Regions from separate parts of the Neobacillus sp. SAB-20_R2A genome, predicted to be linked through region 1. Evidence: a T-box and tRNA genes for the amino acid it is inferred to sense, from the RefSeq annotation. Region 1 holds a T-box; the other holds one or more tRNA genes.
What was found. The T-box of region 1 lies ahead of argS (arginine--tRNA ligase). A T-box ahead of a tRNA ligase gene usually reads a tRNA of that ligase, here a tRNA-Arg.
Positions count from the first base shown of each region.

Region 2: it encodes a tRNA-Arg, which carries the amino acid that the T-box ahead of argS (arginine--tRNA ligase) is inferred to sense. The anticodon was not compared.

Region 1 is NZ_CP145895.1:210,484-218,575, forward strand. It holds gene V5M37_RS01145 (ABC transporter permease) at 1-617, shown strand, start outside; gene V5M37_RS01150 (undecaprenyl-diphosphatase) at 884-1,465, opposite strand; gene V5M37_RS01155 (SPFH domain-containing protein) at 1,648-2,514, shown strand; gene V5M37_RS01160 (Arc family DNA-binding protein) at 2,527-2,709, shown strand; gene V5M37_RS01165 (TetR/AcrR family transcriptional regulator) at 2,923-3,501, shown strand; gene V5M37_RS01170 (alpha/beta-type small acid-soluble spore protein) at 3,555-3,806, opposite strand; T-box leader at 3,919-4,134, shown strand; gene argS (arginine--tRNA ligase) at 4,188-5,885, shown strand; gene V5M37_RS01180 (DinB family protein) at 5,957-6,427, shown strand; gene V5M37_RS01185 (MFS transporter) at 6,521-7,717, shown strand; gene V5M37_RS01190 (methylated-DNA--[protein]-cysteine S-methyltransferase) at 7,777-8,092, shown strand, end outside.
Region 2 is NZ_CP145895.1:4,607,548-4,615,639, forward strand. It holds gene lonB (ATP-dependent protease LonB) at 88-1,755, opposite strand; gene clpX (ATP-dependent protease ATP-binding subunit ClpX) at 2,117-3,379, opposite strand; gene tig (trigger factor) at 3,756-5,042, opposite strand; gene V5M37_RS22665 (tetratricopeptide repeat protein) at 5,208-6,236, opposite strand; tRNA gene V5M37_RS22670 (tRNA-Arg) at 6,340-6,416, opposite strand; gene V5M37_RS22675 (metallophosphoesterase family protein) at 6,522-7,034, opposite strand; gene V5M37_RS22680 (XTP/dITP diphosphatase) at 7,031-7,642, opposite strand; gene rph (ribonuclease PH) at 7,654-8,092, opposite strand, start outside.

The DNA.
Region 1 (8,092 bases):
TCGAGGTTGCGCTTTGCTTTGCGGTAATTCACATGGCATTCAGTATAAGCGAGTGTTTTGCCCGGGGGTTTGATACGTTTTCGGGGCTGGTGGTCAGAGGGGAGTTTGACCGCCTGCTGGTGAGGCCGCGGAGCACGTTCCTTCAGGTCCTTGGGTCAAAATTTGAATTCACGAAATTCGGTCGGCTGCTGCAAAGTCTAATTGTCTTGGCTTGGACCCTAGACAATCTCACTATCGGATGGACTGCGGCAAAAATCATTACCCTATTCCTGATGATTACCAGCGGCGTTCTCATTTTCACAGGCATCTACATTCTTCAGGCGACGCTGTGCTTTTGGACGGTACAAGATTTGGAGGTGGCTAATATTTTTACCGACGGCGGCCGGGAGATGGCACAGTACCCGCTAAATATTTATCAAAAATGGGTGACCCGCTTTTTTACGTATGTCATCCCTTTTGGGACGGTTAACTATTTGCCGCTTATGTACCTTCTTGGAAAAACAACGGGCAGCGCCATTTACTTTATGCTGCTCCCTGTACTGGGCAGCCTGTTTATCCTGCCATGCCTGCTAATCTGGCAATTTGGTGTTAGGCGCTATCGATCAACAGGTTCGTAAACTGAGGAAAAATTCCTGGTCAACCCCCTGATTAGTTAATTAAACGTTTGAATAGTATAGTACCGTTTTTAATTAAACGATTGAATAGCATATCATAAAAAAAGGAGTACCCCATTAATACAGAAGTTTCCCCCATTACAAAATTTAATTAAACGTTTGAATAGTAAAGCACATTTGCCTAGCCGCTTTAATCAAACGTTTGAATAGTATAGTACAAACAGAAACGCCTGGATTTTTATCCAAGCGTTTCTATTTGCTATTAAATATTAAAGCTCTTCATATTTCGTCCGGTTTGGAATGTTTTGTTCTCCTGCTATGTTTTGCATAAATTTAAGTCTCGGAACAAACCGGTGCACAACTAGAGCAGATATGATACTAAGGATAGCAGCGACCAAAACATCCCCTGGATAATGAACCCCTACCCATATCCGCGAAAACCCTACAAGCACAGCCAACAGGATCCACAAGAAACTCCAGCCTCTCCTGAAAAGCCAGAACGTTACGCATAGGGAGAAAAATATCATCGTATGGTCGCTGGGAAAGGAATTGTCGACTGCTTTCTCGATAAGTTTATTGACGTTGGACAGTTCAGCGAAGGGTTGATTATTGGAGTGGAGCATTCCTGCTAGTTTTCCTAGACCTTCTGCCATTAACAAGGTGAATACCGAGCAAATGACCATCACTTTATTTTTTCGACCGCCTGTAAACAAATACAACACTAAAGCCACTATTAACACATACAGAGTGTATTCAGCGATAGCCATAATGGGAGGATTCAAAAAGTCGTATTGTTTCCCCAAATTATTAATCATTCGAAACACATTAATATTAATTTCCATAATAGACATGCTAAATTATAACCTCCGAATCTACCAGATAAAGGGATTATACTATAAAGTTAGTGAAAATGTTACCGTTAATAATGCCAAACGGGTTAAAAAATATAGGTAAATATTCCTTCACCTTTTGATACCAAAATGATATCATAATGATATAGATGGAAAATTTTTTCAAAAGGGGAGTGGTTGGGATGAAAGAGAAAGATATGTACAGAATTAATGGATTTTTGGGGATATTATTGTTTCTGTTAGTCGGGGCGGCAGCAGTATATTCCTTCAGGCAATTTACCTTGACGGAAAGTCCCGTATCTTTTATTCTCGCGGTGATTAGTGCGGTGGTGTTGTTTCTCCTGCTTTCCGGGTTCACTGTCATTCAACCGAATCAAGCAAAGGTATTTACTTTATTTGGCCGCTACCTTGGGGTGATCAAACATGAAGGGTTTTGGTTGACGCTTCCTTTAACGATAAGAAAAACAGTATCCCTGAGGGTAATAAACTTTAATAGTGATAAATTAAAGGTAAATGATTTGGAAGGAAACCCGATTGAAATCGCTGCGGTAGTTGTATATAAGGTGTTTGATTCTGCCAAAGCCGTTTTTGATGTTGAAAACTACAAAACGTTTGTGCATACGCAAAGTGAAACAGGCCTGCGCCATATTGCCAGCCAGTACCCATATGATAATGTCAACAATGATTATGAAGTATCGTTAAGGCAGCACTCGGATGAGGTTGGTGACGAGTTGACAAAGGACCTGCAGAAACGCTTGGAATTGGCCGGAGTGGAGATTATTGAAGCAAGGATCATGCATCTGGCGTATTCGAGTGAAATTGCCCATGCGATGCTGCAAAGACAGCAGGCCAAAGCGGTCCTCGCAGCGCGCAAGGTCATTGTGGAAGGTGCCGTATCCATGGTCAAATCGGCAATTGATCAATTAAAGGATGAAGGAATTGTCGAATTGGATGAGGAAAAGAAAGCGCAAATGGTGAATAATTTAATGGTTGCCATCGTTTCTGATAAAGGCAGTCAGCCCGTAATTAATACAGGATCGATTTATTAAGGTAGTGATAATGTGGCCGATAAGAAGCGTTTTCTACTACGCGTTGATCAGAAAATATATGATGCCTTGGAGAAATGGGCAGATGATGAATTCCGCAGTGTGAATGCCCAGATTGAGCTGATTATAAAAAAAGCATTAAAGGATGCCGGAAGATTAAAAAACTCAAAGACGTCCAGAGAAAAAGAAGAAGATTAAAACCGGAGGCAAACCGCCTCCGGTTTTTTAACAGCAGAGTGTCTGAGATTGACACTGTACGATTTTATAATTATTGACTAGCCAAATTTCCGCAAGTTTGACAGCCTTCCAAAAACCTTCCAGATAAATTTGAAACCGAATTCAGGCTGTGCTATAGTAAAAGCATATTAATTGACCGTAGAACGAAATTAGTCAATGAGAAGGATGTGCGCTATGGCACCTGATCGCAGAAGAATGATTGTGGAGGCAGCAACTAGGTCTTTTTCCTTGTTTGGCTATAAAGCAACGACGATGGACCAAGTTGCCAAGCTTGCAAACGTCGGAAAGGGAACCATTTATACATTTTTTAAAAATAAAGAGGAGTTATTTGAAGAAATTATTTCTTCTTTGGTGAAGGAAATGATTGCGGAGGCGGATTCTGTCATTAACCCGGAATTGCCCTTTACGGAAAATGTCCATCGGGCCCTTTATCGTTTACTGGAATTCCGCTCTAGGCACCAATTAATGATTAAATTGGTACAAGAAGAGGCGGAAATGGGAACTTTAGCAGTTTCGGAAATGCTCCAGCATGTGGAGGACGAAATTATCGGTTATTTAAAGGAAAAAATCGAAACGGCTATTGCTAAGGGAGCAATCCCAGCGGTGAACCCGGAAATAACTAGCTTTCTTTTGCTAAAAATGTATATCGCATTGGTTTCGGATTGGGAAAAAAATCATGACCCGTTAAGCTCTGAGCAAATTGCGGAAATTATGAAGGTGTTTTTGTTAAAGGGGCTGCCAAGAGGAAAGTAACGCGATAAAGCACTGGGGGACAGGCCCCAGTGCTCCAGTGCTTTTAGTTTGGGTTATTTTTTGCTTAGGTTTTGCTGAGCCATTTTGACGAGTTCACGGACCATGCTGCCGCCAAGCCGGCCGCCAACCTTGCCGGCTTGTTCCGAGGTCAGCTTGCCGTTATAGCCTTTTGATAAGGGTACGCCCACTTCTTCTGCAGCCTCAAATTTGGCATCCTCAGGACGCTGTGCCTGCACGACCTTAGCCTTTAACTGATCTAACCCGCTTCTCGCCTCTGGGACCAGAATTTTGTTTCTTCTCGCCATACAAATCCCTCCTTTACGAATAGAATTTCCAGAACGGAAAAATTCATCAAAAACACCGGCAAGGACTGGATAAAACCGTTTCTTTCCAGTATAATAACCAATAATTAAGCGAATAAATTCGGTGAAAAAGAGAGTAGTTATCTCGTAAGTCCAAGCGAGTCAGGGGCGGTGGAAGCCTGATACGGAGCAGATAATGAAACGCACTTTGGAGAAGCGCCCTTGAAAATAGTAGGGGGTGCCGGAGAATCCTCCGTTAACAAAGATCAAAGCCGGTTCAGTATGAACAATTAGAGTGGTACCGCGGGAATTTCAAACTCTCGTCTCTTTAAATAGAGACGGGAGTTTTTTGCATTTATAGAAAAATGAAGGAGGTCATAGGAAATGAATTTTAAGAAAGGGCTTGCAGAAGTCTTACATCAAGCATTAGAAGGCGAATTAGCCTCCCAGAATATCGAGCAGTTAATTGAAAAACCAAAAAATCAGGACCATGGGGATTTAGCTTTCCCGTGTTTTTCACTCGCGAAACTGAAACGTAAGGCGCCAAATTTAATTGCCCAAGAGTTAAGTGAAAAAATCCAGTCTCCCACTTTTGAAAAAGTAGAAGTGGTCGGAGCCTATCTTAACGTGTTTTTAAATAAAAGGCTTGTCTCCGAACAAATCATTAACAACATTATGACTGAAAAAAGCCAGTATGGTGCCCATGTTTTTGGCCAGGGTGGCAATGTTACCATTGACATGTCATCTCCTAATATCGCAAAACCATTTTCCATGGGACATCTGCGTTCTACTGTTATTGGAAATGCGCTTGCCTTAATTGTTGAAAAGTGCGGCTACAAGCTAATCAAAATCAACCACCTAGGCGACTGGGGCACCCAGTTCGGAAAGCTGATTTCTGCCTATAAACGCTGGGGAGATGAGGAAAAGGTCAAGGCAAATCCAATCAAGGAACTGCTCGCCCTGTATATTAAATTCCATGCAGAGGCGGAAACGAATCCGGCTCTTGAAGACGAAGGACGCGGCTGGTTTAAAAAGCTTGAAGATGGCGACCAAGAAGCGCACTCCTTATGGCAATGGTTCCGTGATGAGTCCCTAAAGGAGTTCTCAAGAATTTATCAGCTTATGAACGTGGAATTTGACTCCTATGCCGGGGAGGCTTTTTACAATGATAAAATGGACCGTGTTGTCCAGCTTCTCGAGGAAAAACAGCTGCTCGTGGAATCTGACCAGGCCCAAGTTGTCGAATTGACCGAAGAGGAGCTTCCGCCATGCCTCATTAAAAAATCGGATGGAGCGACGCTGTATGCCACTCGTGATTTAGCGGCTGCTATCTACCGGAAAGAAAATTACGACTTCGCACAATCCTTATATGTCGTCGGCCATGAGCAAAGCCTTCATTTTAAACAACTGATTGCGGTATTGAATAAAGCTGGCTTCGAGTGGGCCGATAAAATGGTCCATATTCCATTTGGGATGATGCTAAAAGACGGCAAGAAAATGTCAACCCGTAAAGGCAAGGTTGTCCTCCTGGAGGAAGTTTTGAACGAATCAATCGCGATGGCCCGGCATAATATTGAGGAAAAAAATCCAAATCTGGCAGACAAAGATGGTGTGGCCAAACAGGTCGGTGTCGGTGCAGTTATTTTTCACGACCTAAAAAACAACCGGATGAATGATATTGAATTCTCCTTAGAGGAAATGCTTCGTTTTGAAGGGGAAACCGGCCCTTATGTTCAATATACATTTGCGAGAGCCAGCTCAATATTACGCAAAGCTGGATGGAAGGCGGAATCGGCACCGGCGTCCGTATACCAGACTACATGGGAAAACGAGTGGAAGGTAATCAGCATGTTAATGGAATTCTCCAACGCCATTAAGCGCGCGTGCGAAAATTATGATCCATCCCAAGTCGCAAAATACATTGTTGACCTTGCTCAAGTCTTCAATAAATACTATGCGGAAGTTAAAGTACTCGAGCAGAGCGAGGAGCAAAATGCACGCCTGGCACTTGTTTATTCTGTAACAGTCGTTCTTAAAGAAGGTTTGCGTCTCTTAGGGATTGAGGCGCCTGAAGAAATGTAAAGCATTTCACTTAACCATTGGTTAAAAATGGGATACAATAAAAGTTAGATTAATGATTGGAGGGCTAAGGGATGAGTGAGGTATTATTAAAAAGTTTTGCAACAGCGAGGAATTACCTGCTAAAAAATGTTGAGGTGCTGGATCAAAACATTGTAGATATCCAGCCGGAAGGATTCAATAATACAATCCACTGGCATGTGGGCCATGTGTTAACTGTTGCCGAACAATTTATGTTTGGCTTTCCGAAAAAGTCAGCTAATTTACCAGCCAATTATTTAGAACTATTTGGCAACGGTACAAAACCGGCTGATTGGAATGGTGAAGTCCCATCTGTCCAGGAATTGACGGTTCAGTTAAAGGAACAATTTGAACGAATTCAAGGAATTCCGGTTGAAAGTTTCGCAGAGAAACTTAAAACACCATTTCTTGGTCAAGAAACGTACGGCGAATTGACGAGCTTTGCCATCTTCCATGAGTCCATGCATTTAGGGCAAATTTCAGCGATGAAACGAGTTGTCCAAGCGGCTGCTCAAGTGAAATAAATAAAAAGTGAAATTTCGTTTCTGCTCTAGTAGAAACGATTTTTCGTTATAATAGGGAAACATAGAAAAAAGAGAGGACGTCTAACAATCTTTATGGATAATCAGCAGGAAAGACTGAAAGAAAGAATTTGGACAAAGGATTTTGTCCTTATCATATTCGCAAACTTTTTTATCTTCCTTGGATTTCAAATGACCTTGCCAACGATTCCGCTCTTTGTTGAGAAACTAGGCGGCAATGACCAGTTAATTGGTTTCGTCATTGGTATTTTTACCTTTTCTGCACTGCTTCTCCGCCCTTTTGCGGGGCAAGCACTGGAAACAAAGGGGAGAGGCTTCGTATACTTATTGGGGTTGGCCGTTTTTGTCCTATCAGTGGGATCCTTTGGCTTCCTGACAAGCATTGCCTTCTTATTTGTGATGCGTGTTGTCCAAGGGGTGGGCTGGGGCCTTTCTACCACCGCATCGGGAACCATCGCCACCGATTTAATTCCGGCATCCCGGCGCGGGGAGGGGATGGGCTATTATGGGCTGTCGGGGAATCTGGCCCTTGCCTTTGGTCCGGCGCTAGGTTTGGTTTTAGCCGGGGTATTGAAGTTTGAAACATTTTTTCTAATTTGTTCGGGTTTAGGGCTGATTGCCTTATTATTGTCATCAAGAATAACCTATAAAAAGGTGGAGCCGAGACAGGAAAAGCCAAAGGGGAGACTTAATTTTTACGAAAAGAGCGCTCTAAAGCCATCGATGCTGATGTTCTTTTTAACCGTTACCTTTGGTGGTATTGCGTCATTCCTCCCCCTTTATACGGCCCAAAAACAGATTGAAGGAATTGAATGGTATTTTCTGATTTATGCCATTGCCTTAATGATTACGAGAACCTTTGCAGGACAGTTATACGATCGGAAGGGGCATCAGGCAGTCTTTATTCCCGGGACGTTGTTAATTTTAGCGGCGATGCTATTGTTATCATGGCTTCCCAACAGCACTATTCTATTTCTTGCAGCGGGCCTGTATGGCCTTGGCTTTGGCACGGTTCAGCCTGCCCTGCAGGCGTGGTCCATTGAAAAGACCCCCATTAACCGCAGAGGGATGGCCAATGCCACCTTTTTCTCCTTTTTTGATTTGGGAATCGGTATAGGGGCAATGGTGTTTGGACAAATCGGCCATCTATTGGGCTATAGCAGCATTTATAAAGCAGCGGCATTCTCTGTATTCGTTTCAATGCTTTTGTATGCCTTTTTCATATATAAGGAAAAAATGAATAAGGAAAAACCGAATCGAAGATTTGCTTAGGCAAGTCTTCTTTATTTTTTGTATAATAAACATAAATACAAAGTCCGGGAGCGATTACGATGAGTTTAGGCTTTGCTGTCTATCAGTCCCCAGTTGGAATATTGCGGATTATTGCAGACGAAACGGGTTTGAAAAGAATTGAATTGTTTGAAGAGGACTGGGTTAAGTTTTTGGAAGAAAATCCTGATTTAAAAGAGGATACAGCCATTTGCCAGGAAGCGGTCCGGCAATTGGATGAATATTTTTGCGGCCAGCGCCGTGATTTTGACTTACCGATTTCCGTCGAGGGGACCGAATTTCGCAGGAAGGTTTGGGATGCGCTGCTTAGGATTCCTTATGGCGAAGTTCGCAGTTATGCGGATGTCGCGGAAACGA
Region 2 (8,092 bases), 1.5 Mb from region 1:
ACTTCAATATAAGCTATGAAAAAGTAATTTACAGCATACGAAATAAAAACTTCGGTTTGCTTTTAAGGACAAACCGAAGTTGGAAATTTAGATTGATTCTTTTTTTGTTAACTCAATGGAAGCCGGCACGGCATGATTTTTCTTAAATTCGTTCACAAATGCAATCTCAAAAACTTCGTGCAGATGGGTAACAGGCACAATTCGAATTCCGTCTATTTCGTTTAAAATCGTTTGGATATTTTCCTGTGGAATAATGACTGTTTTCGCCCCTGCTTTTTTCGCCGCTTTTATCTTTGGATAGACTCCGCCAATCGGCTTAACGTTTCCATGGATGCTGATTTCACCTGTCATCGCAACCGTGTTGTCAATTGGAATATTATAAATAGCGGAGTAAATTCCTGTCGCCATTGCGATACCCGCGGACGGACCATCAATCGGCACACCCCCAGGGAAATTGACATGAATATCATAATCATTCGCCGGAACACCCATCGACCGGAGAACAGTGATGACATTTTCAATTGAACCGCGCGCCATACTTTTACGGCGAATCGATTTCCCTTGTCCGCCAATGCTTTCTTCCTCGACAATTCCGGTAATGTTAATGGAACCTTTCTCCTTTGCCGGAATAACGGTCACTTCAATTTCGAGAAGTGCTCCTGAATTCGGTCCATAAACAGCCAAGCCGTTAACCAGCCCAACCTGTGCAGCATCATTAATCATCCGTTCCATGCGCGGTGTCATTTGACTGGAATGAATTACCCATTCAATATCTTCGTCCTTAATATATTGCCGATCTTCGGTTATGGCCAGCCCCGCCGCAATCTGAATCATGTTGACGGTTTCCCGGCCATTTCTGGCATATGTAGAAAGAGTATGGACTCCGGTATCATTAATTTCCATATTGACCTTTTCCGCAGCCTTTCGTGCTACTTTCACAATTTCCTCTTGGTTTAAATCGCGGAAGAACACTTCCATGCAGCGCGACCGGATGGCAGGCGGAATTTCGCTCGGTGTTCGCGTTGTCGCTCCAATTAAACGGAAATCGGCGGGAAGTCCATTTTTAAAAATATCATGAATATGAGTAGGAATTTGTGTATTTTCCTCGTGATAATAGGCACTTTCCAAATATACCTTGCGATCCTCGAGTACCTTGAGCAGCTTATTCATCTGAATCGGGTGCAGTTCGCCAATTTCATCAATAAAGAGAACACCGCCATGAGCATTTGTGACTGCCCCTTGTTTTGGCTGTGGAATCCCCGCCTGTCCCATTGCTCCTGCTCCCTGATAAATTGGGTCATGAACGGATCCTATTAGCGGGTCAGCAATTCCTCTTTCGTCAAATCGGGCCGTTGTGGCATCTAATTCTATAAAAACGGAATCTTTTTTAAATGGTGACTTTGCGTTCTTTTTGGCTTCTTCGAGAACGAGCCTTGCTGCCGCCGTTTTACCGACACCGGGCGGTCCGTAGATGATCACATGCTGTGGATTCGGTCCACAAAGGGCCGCTTTTAAAGATTTAATGCCATCCTCCTGGCCGACAATATCCTGAAAGCTTGTCGGACGCACTTTTTCAGAAAGCGGTTCGGTTAATGAAATAGATCTCATTTTGCGAAGCTGCTCCATTTCCTTCCGGGATTCCCGGTCAATTGACACCTTCTGCGTGCGCTGATTCTTGAGCAAATTCCAAAAATAAAGACCGATGATGATTCCAAAAAACAATTGTATAAATAAGGCGATCCCCGTCCAACTCATTTCGTTTCCCTCCAGTATCTAATTAACTCCTGTAGATATTAATAAGTATTTCCTGCAGGCTGGCGGAATAAACCATGAATTGAAAAAACTGAAGGGGGAGGAAAAAATGAAGATGTGAGTAAAATCCAGATACGCGCGAGTAAATTGGGGGTATGTGAGAGTATTCTGTTCTTATCCGAGAGTATTTTGAACGTATCCGAGAGTAAATTCATGAATCGAGAGTAATCCGCGATTATCCGAGAGTATTTCATCGTTATGCGAGAGTATTAAGCTCTTATCCGAGAGTATTCGGCACATATACGACAGTAACACTTAACCCCAATAAAAAGAACCCGAACCAATAAGTCCGGGTCCTCACCTATTATGCAGATTTTTCTTCTTTAACAACCGTACCATCTTCAAGGATCAGCTTTGGAACGCTGTTGTCCGCGACTGTATCCTTCGTGATGATACACTTGGTAATATCATCGCGGGATGGAAGGTCGAACATGACATCAAGCATGATACCTTCAATGATGGAACGTAAGCCGCGGGCACCGGTTTTACGCTCAATCGCCTTTTTCGCGATTTCCTGCAGTGCTCCTTCTTCAAACTCAAGCTCGACATCATCGATTTCAAGCATTTTTTGATATTGCTTTACAAGAGCATTCTTTGGTTTCGTTAAAATTTCAATTAACGCTCCTTCGTCAAGCTGCTCTAGGCTAGCAATAACTGGCAGACGGCCGATGAATTCAGGAATCAAGCCGAAGCGTAAAAGGTCTTCAGGAAGAACCTTGGAAAGCAATTCTTTTGAACTGATTTCCTGCTGTTGTTTCGGATCAGCACCAAAGCCGATAACCTTTTGCCCTAAACGGCGCTTGATGATTGGCTCGATGCCATCAAAGGCACCGCCGCAGATAAATAAGATGTTTGTTGTATCAATTTGAATAAATTCCTGATGCGGATGCTTTCTTCCGCCTTGTGGGGGAACGCTCGCAACCGTTCCTTCAAGAATTTTCAATAATGCCTGCTGAACGCCTTCACCGGAAACGTCACGGGTAATCGAAGGATTTTCAGATTTACGGGCAATTTTATCAATTTCATCAATATAAATAATCCCTTTTTCTGCCTTCTCTACATCGTAATCAGCAGCTTGGATTAATTTTAATAAGATGTTTTCAACGTCTTCACCAACGTAGCCGGCCTCTGTAAGCGATGTAGCATCTGCAATCGCAAACGGCACATTTAAGATGCGCGCCAATGTCTGCGCCAGCAATGTTTTACCGCTACCAGTCGGTCCAATCATACAAATATTACTTTTTGAAAGCTCGACATCATCGATTTTGCTGTTGGAATTGATCCGCTTGTAATGGTTATAAACAGCCACCGATAAAGCTTTCTTTGCTTTATCCTGTCCGATTACATATTCATCAAGGATTTCGCAAATTTCCTTTGGCTTCGGAACATCTTTAAATTCTACTTCTTCCTCTGTTCCAAGCTCTTCCTCCACAATCTCTGTGCAGAGTTCAATACATTCATCACATATATAGACTCCAGGTCCAGCAACAAGCTTGCGGACTTGATCCTGTGTTTTTCCACAGAATGAACACTTCAGTTGTCCTTTTTCATCATTAAATTTAAACAACCCTTTCACCCCTTAAGACGACTTATTTCTTTATTTAAAGCTCGCGAAAATTCCAAACAAATCCGATTTTTTCTACAATTCATTAGGTATGTATTTTGCATTGTAACACATTTAGCGGGCGGACTGGAACTAAAAAGCTTTTCTCAAAATATGTTTTTTATTTGTCTGGACTTCGCTTAAAAAATGAAATATGTACCTCAAACAGCTTAACCATAATTTTTAAAAATCAATCTTGGATTTAATTAATTCGCCGGCAAAAATTTTATTCCTGCCACCCGTTTATAAAAAAGGTTACCCTGTCCTTATTATAATATGTAATTGAAAAAATGTATAAAACAAGGCACGATAAAAATCGTGCCTTGGAACTATTTACGTATTACTTCTTGTTTTCAACAAGAAAGTCGATTGCTTTTTTGTATTTAAGTTCTTCTTTGATGCCTTCTGTTCCGCCAAGAGCTTTTTTGATGTTGTCAACAGGCATGTTGTACATTCCTGCCATTTTTTCAAGCTCAGCATTTACATCTTCTTCAGATACTTCTAAGTTTTCAGCCTTAGCAATAGCTTCTAAAGTTAATCTTACACGAACATTTTTCTCAGCATCAGCCTTCATTTGTTCGCGAAGAGCTTCTTCGCCTTGGCCAGAGAATTGATAGTAAAGCTGAAGGTTCATGCCTTGCATTTGCAGACGTTGTTCAAAATCTTGAAGAAGACGATTTACTTCGTTGTCAATCATCACTTCTGGAAGTTCAACTTGAGCATTTTCAGCAGCTTTTTCCACTAGTGTATCTTGTAAGTTATGTTCTGCATCATGCTTTTTGCTGTCTTCTAAACGAGTTTTGATTTTCTCTTTTAATGCATCTAAAGTTTCAACTTCATCGTCTACGTCTTTAGCAAACTCGTCATCTAATGCAGGAAGTTCTTTACCTTTGATTTCGTGAACAGTTGTTTTGAACACAGCTGGTTTACCTGCAAGCTCTGCTGCATGGTATTCTTCAGGGAAAGTTACTTCTACATCTTTAGATTCGCCGGCAGCAACGCCCACGAGTTGTTCTTCAAAGCCAGGAATGAAAGAGCCTGAACCTAGTTCAAGAGAGTAGTTTTCACCTTTGCCGCCTTCGAATGCTTCGCCATCAACAAAGCCTTCAAAGTCGATTACAACTGTGTCGCCAAGTACAGCAGTTCCTTCTTCTTTTACAACAAGCTCAGCATGACGATTTTGAAGAGCTTCTAATTCTTTTTGCACATCTTCTTCTGAAACAGTGGTGTCAAGCTCTTCTACTTCAAGGCCTTTGTATTCGCCTAAAGTTACTTCAGGTTTTACTTGAACAGTTGCCTTGAAAGTAAAGTCTTTGTCTTTGCCCATTTGCTCAAGGTCAAAATCAACATTTTCAGGCTGAGCAATTGGCTCGATACCAGTTTCATCGATAGCAGTCATGTATGCATCTGGAAAAATAAAATCTAATGCATCTTGGTATAGAGCTTCTACACCAAAGCGCTTTTCAAACATTCCACGAGGCATTTTCCCTTTACGGAAGCCTGGAACATTGATTTGTTTTACTACTTTTTTGAAAGCCGCGTCTAAACCTTCGTTTACTTTATCTGCACTTACATCAATTGTAAGGACACCGCGGTTTCCTTCTAACTTTTCCCATTTTGCAGTCATTCTTTTCCCTCCAACATCTATTACTCATTTCATTCGTAACGAATTTAGATTCGGAATATGTCTTGTCCACGAAGCCATTTTCCACTTTTTTTGCTGTAAAATAGTTTTTTACACAATGCAACCCTTACATTATAACACAGGATTTGTTTCTTTCAACAGCGAAGGTTATAGATTAGGATAAGAAATTTTCTCAATTTCTTCTATTTCCTGTATAGCAAGGGTGATTTCAACCGGCGATACGTCATAGTCTTTAGATAATTCATTTATTTCCGAGTTTATCCCCATATATTCCTGCGCCAAATATTGAAAGCCAGCAGCCCAGGCAGCCGGGGTCTCTGGCTCCAGTTCGAATGGGTAGCTGGTAAAGAAAATACGCTCTACCATTTCACTGATGCTTGCAAACAGAACGGGATTGCTGCTTTCAAGCCGATTCTCAAGCAGTTCTTTAATAGAGATCATTTTCGGCTGATGTCTTACATCTGCTATTCCTGTCGGATTTATGGTTATTTCTTCCGAAAATTTAACCATTTTTATGTTTTTGTCGACTTCCTGCTCTTTTAAAAGAGTTAATAGGATTGTTTTTAAAAAGGGATGGCCTATTTCCGCTTTTAAGTAATCTTCTATTTCGGGGACATAAGGCCTGATGTTTTTATCTGAAAGTCTTGAAATGGCCAGCATTTGCTCGTTCAGACTGGTTAAGGATAATAGATTTAATGAATCCGGATCGGTATCCTCCTCCGGCTCTTCACTCCTCAGATCAAGGCTTTTGTTCTCTGCCATTTTTCGGCTGAATTGGAGAAGGGTTAAGAAATGCTCCAGTCTTTCCGGCGGAATCTCTTTTTCCTCCAAGAGCGCCTCAATAGTTGAGACGATTTCCTGATATTCATGAAGCTGAATAAGCACTGTTACGTATAAATCCACCAATTGAAAATAGTCACCGATTCCCTTATGAAGCAATTCCTTTGCAAGGACCTTTGCCTTTTGAAAATTCCCAGCCTCAAAATAGGCAAGGACCAGGCCGATTAAAACATCATCGTTATCCTGATCCAATTCTTTCGCCTCTTCGAGAAGCCTGATGGCTTCAGTATATTTTTTATTTTGCAGGCTTTCTAAGCCTTTGTCCGTTAATCTTTTTTCCATTCCGGGGAAAAAAATCACGTTATCTATTTTTTTCACTTTTTCCCGCTTTTTCATAAGAATCCGTCCTTGTAGGTTATCATTGGAAAATAGTGTAACATAATTAACGCATAAAAAAAACTCACCTGATCAGGTGAGTATATATTTTGGTATGTAGTAGTGGCGTCCCAGGAGAGATTCGAACTCCCGACCGCACGCTTAGAAGGCGTGTGCTCTATCCAGCTGAGCTACTGGGACATAATCAGTAATCAAAGACAAGATTTATTATATTACCTTAGTATTTTATTGTCAACAGATTATAAATTTTTTCTGAGAAATAATTGGGGGGCGCTCCCCCCATTATTAATTAACCTTGAAATCACGAGCCAATCCCGGTATGTCCTTGCCGTTTAATTCATAAACAGTCATCCTGACGGAATTCTCCTGCAAGTCAAGGATCACGTATGTTTTTTCAACACGCTGGCGTGGGAGGCGGATGCTGCCTGGGTTCAGGTACAGGGTACCGTCGATCACCTCTGCCCCCAGGATATGCGAATGCCCAAAACAGACAATATCAGCACCAGATTCTTGAGCTTTGTAGGTTAATTTCATCAACGAAGTTTTGACCGAATATCGATGGCCATGGGTAATGAAAATCTTTTTTCCAGCGAGGTCCGTTACCAGCTCCAGCGGGAATCCGCCAAAATCACAATTTCCGCCAACCGTAAAATACCCCATTAAGGACTTGTGGTCCGGGTCCAACTGGGAATCACCGCAATGAATCATTAAATCGACATCGGCCATGTGCCTTTCCCTGATTACCTCAAGCTCCTTCGTCATACCGTGGCTGTCGCTTACGACCAATACCTTGCTCATTTGCCTTCAGCGCTTTCCAGCTTCGAATCTAGCACCGAATCCAATTTCATTAACGCATTCGCCCGATGGCTGATTTTATTTTTTTCATCAGCAGATAGCTCTGCCATTGCTACTCCCTTTTCCGGCACAAAGAAAACCGGGTCATAGCCGAAGCCGTTGGTACCCCTTGGCTCTTCCAATATCCGGCCTTCACAGGTACCTGACACCGTAAACGTCTCCTGACCAGGGATGGCAACTGCTAAAGCACAATAGAAGCGGGCTGTTCTCTGCTCCTCAGGAACACCCTCTAGCTCCGCAAGTACCTTATTCGTGTTATTTAAGTCATTTTTCGGTTCCCCAGCATAGCGGGCCGAATAGATGCCCGGACGGCCCTCAAGCGCGTCAACGATTAGTCCGGAATCATCGCCAATTACCATTTTCCCAAGTGCCTTCGAAATGGTTTCCGCCTTTAATGTGGCATTTTCCTCAAAGGTTGTCCCGGTTTCTTCTACCTCCGGAAGCTCCGGAAAGTCCAGCAACGTCCGCACGGTAATTCCCCTGCTTGCAAAAATATGCTCAAACTCCCTGGCCTTTCCGGGATTTTTCGTGGCAATGATAACTTCATTCATATGAATCTCCTCTATTTCTTTCTGCGATTTTCAATTTTTTGCATAATTTCCTCACCAAGGGCCGCCTTTTGCTGTTCAAACAGCTCCATGAGCCCCTCTTGAGCAGCACCAAGCAACCCTTGGAGATCATTGTAGGAAAATGTCGCTTCCTCACCCGTTCCCTGCAACTCAACAAATTCGCCGCTGCCTGTCATGACAACATTCATATCGACCTGTGCCTTGGAATCCTCTATGTAATTCAAATCTAACACTACTTGGCCGCCCTCTAAAATTCCGACACTTGTTGCTGCTAAATAATCAGTAATCGGAAATTTCGATAATGATTTTTTCCCAGAAAACGACTGTAAGGCAAGAGACAAAGCCACAAAAGCCCCCGTTATCGAAGCTGTTCTTGTTCCGCCGTCCGCCTGAATGACATCACAGTCAATCCAAACAGTTCGCTCGCCCAGC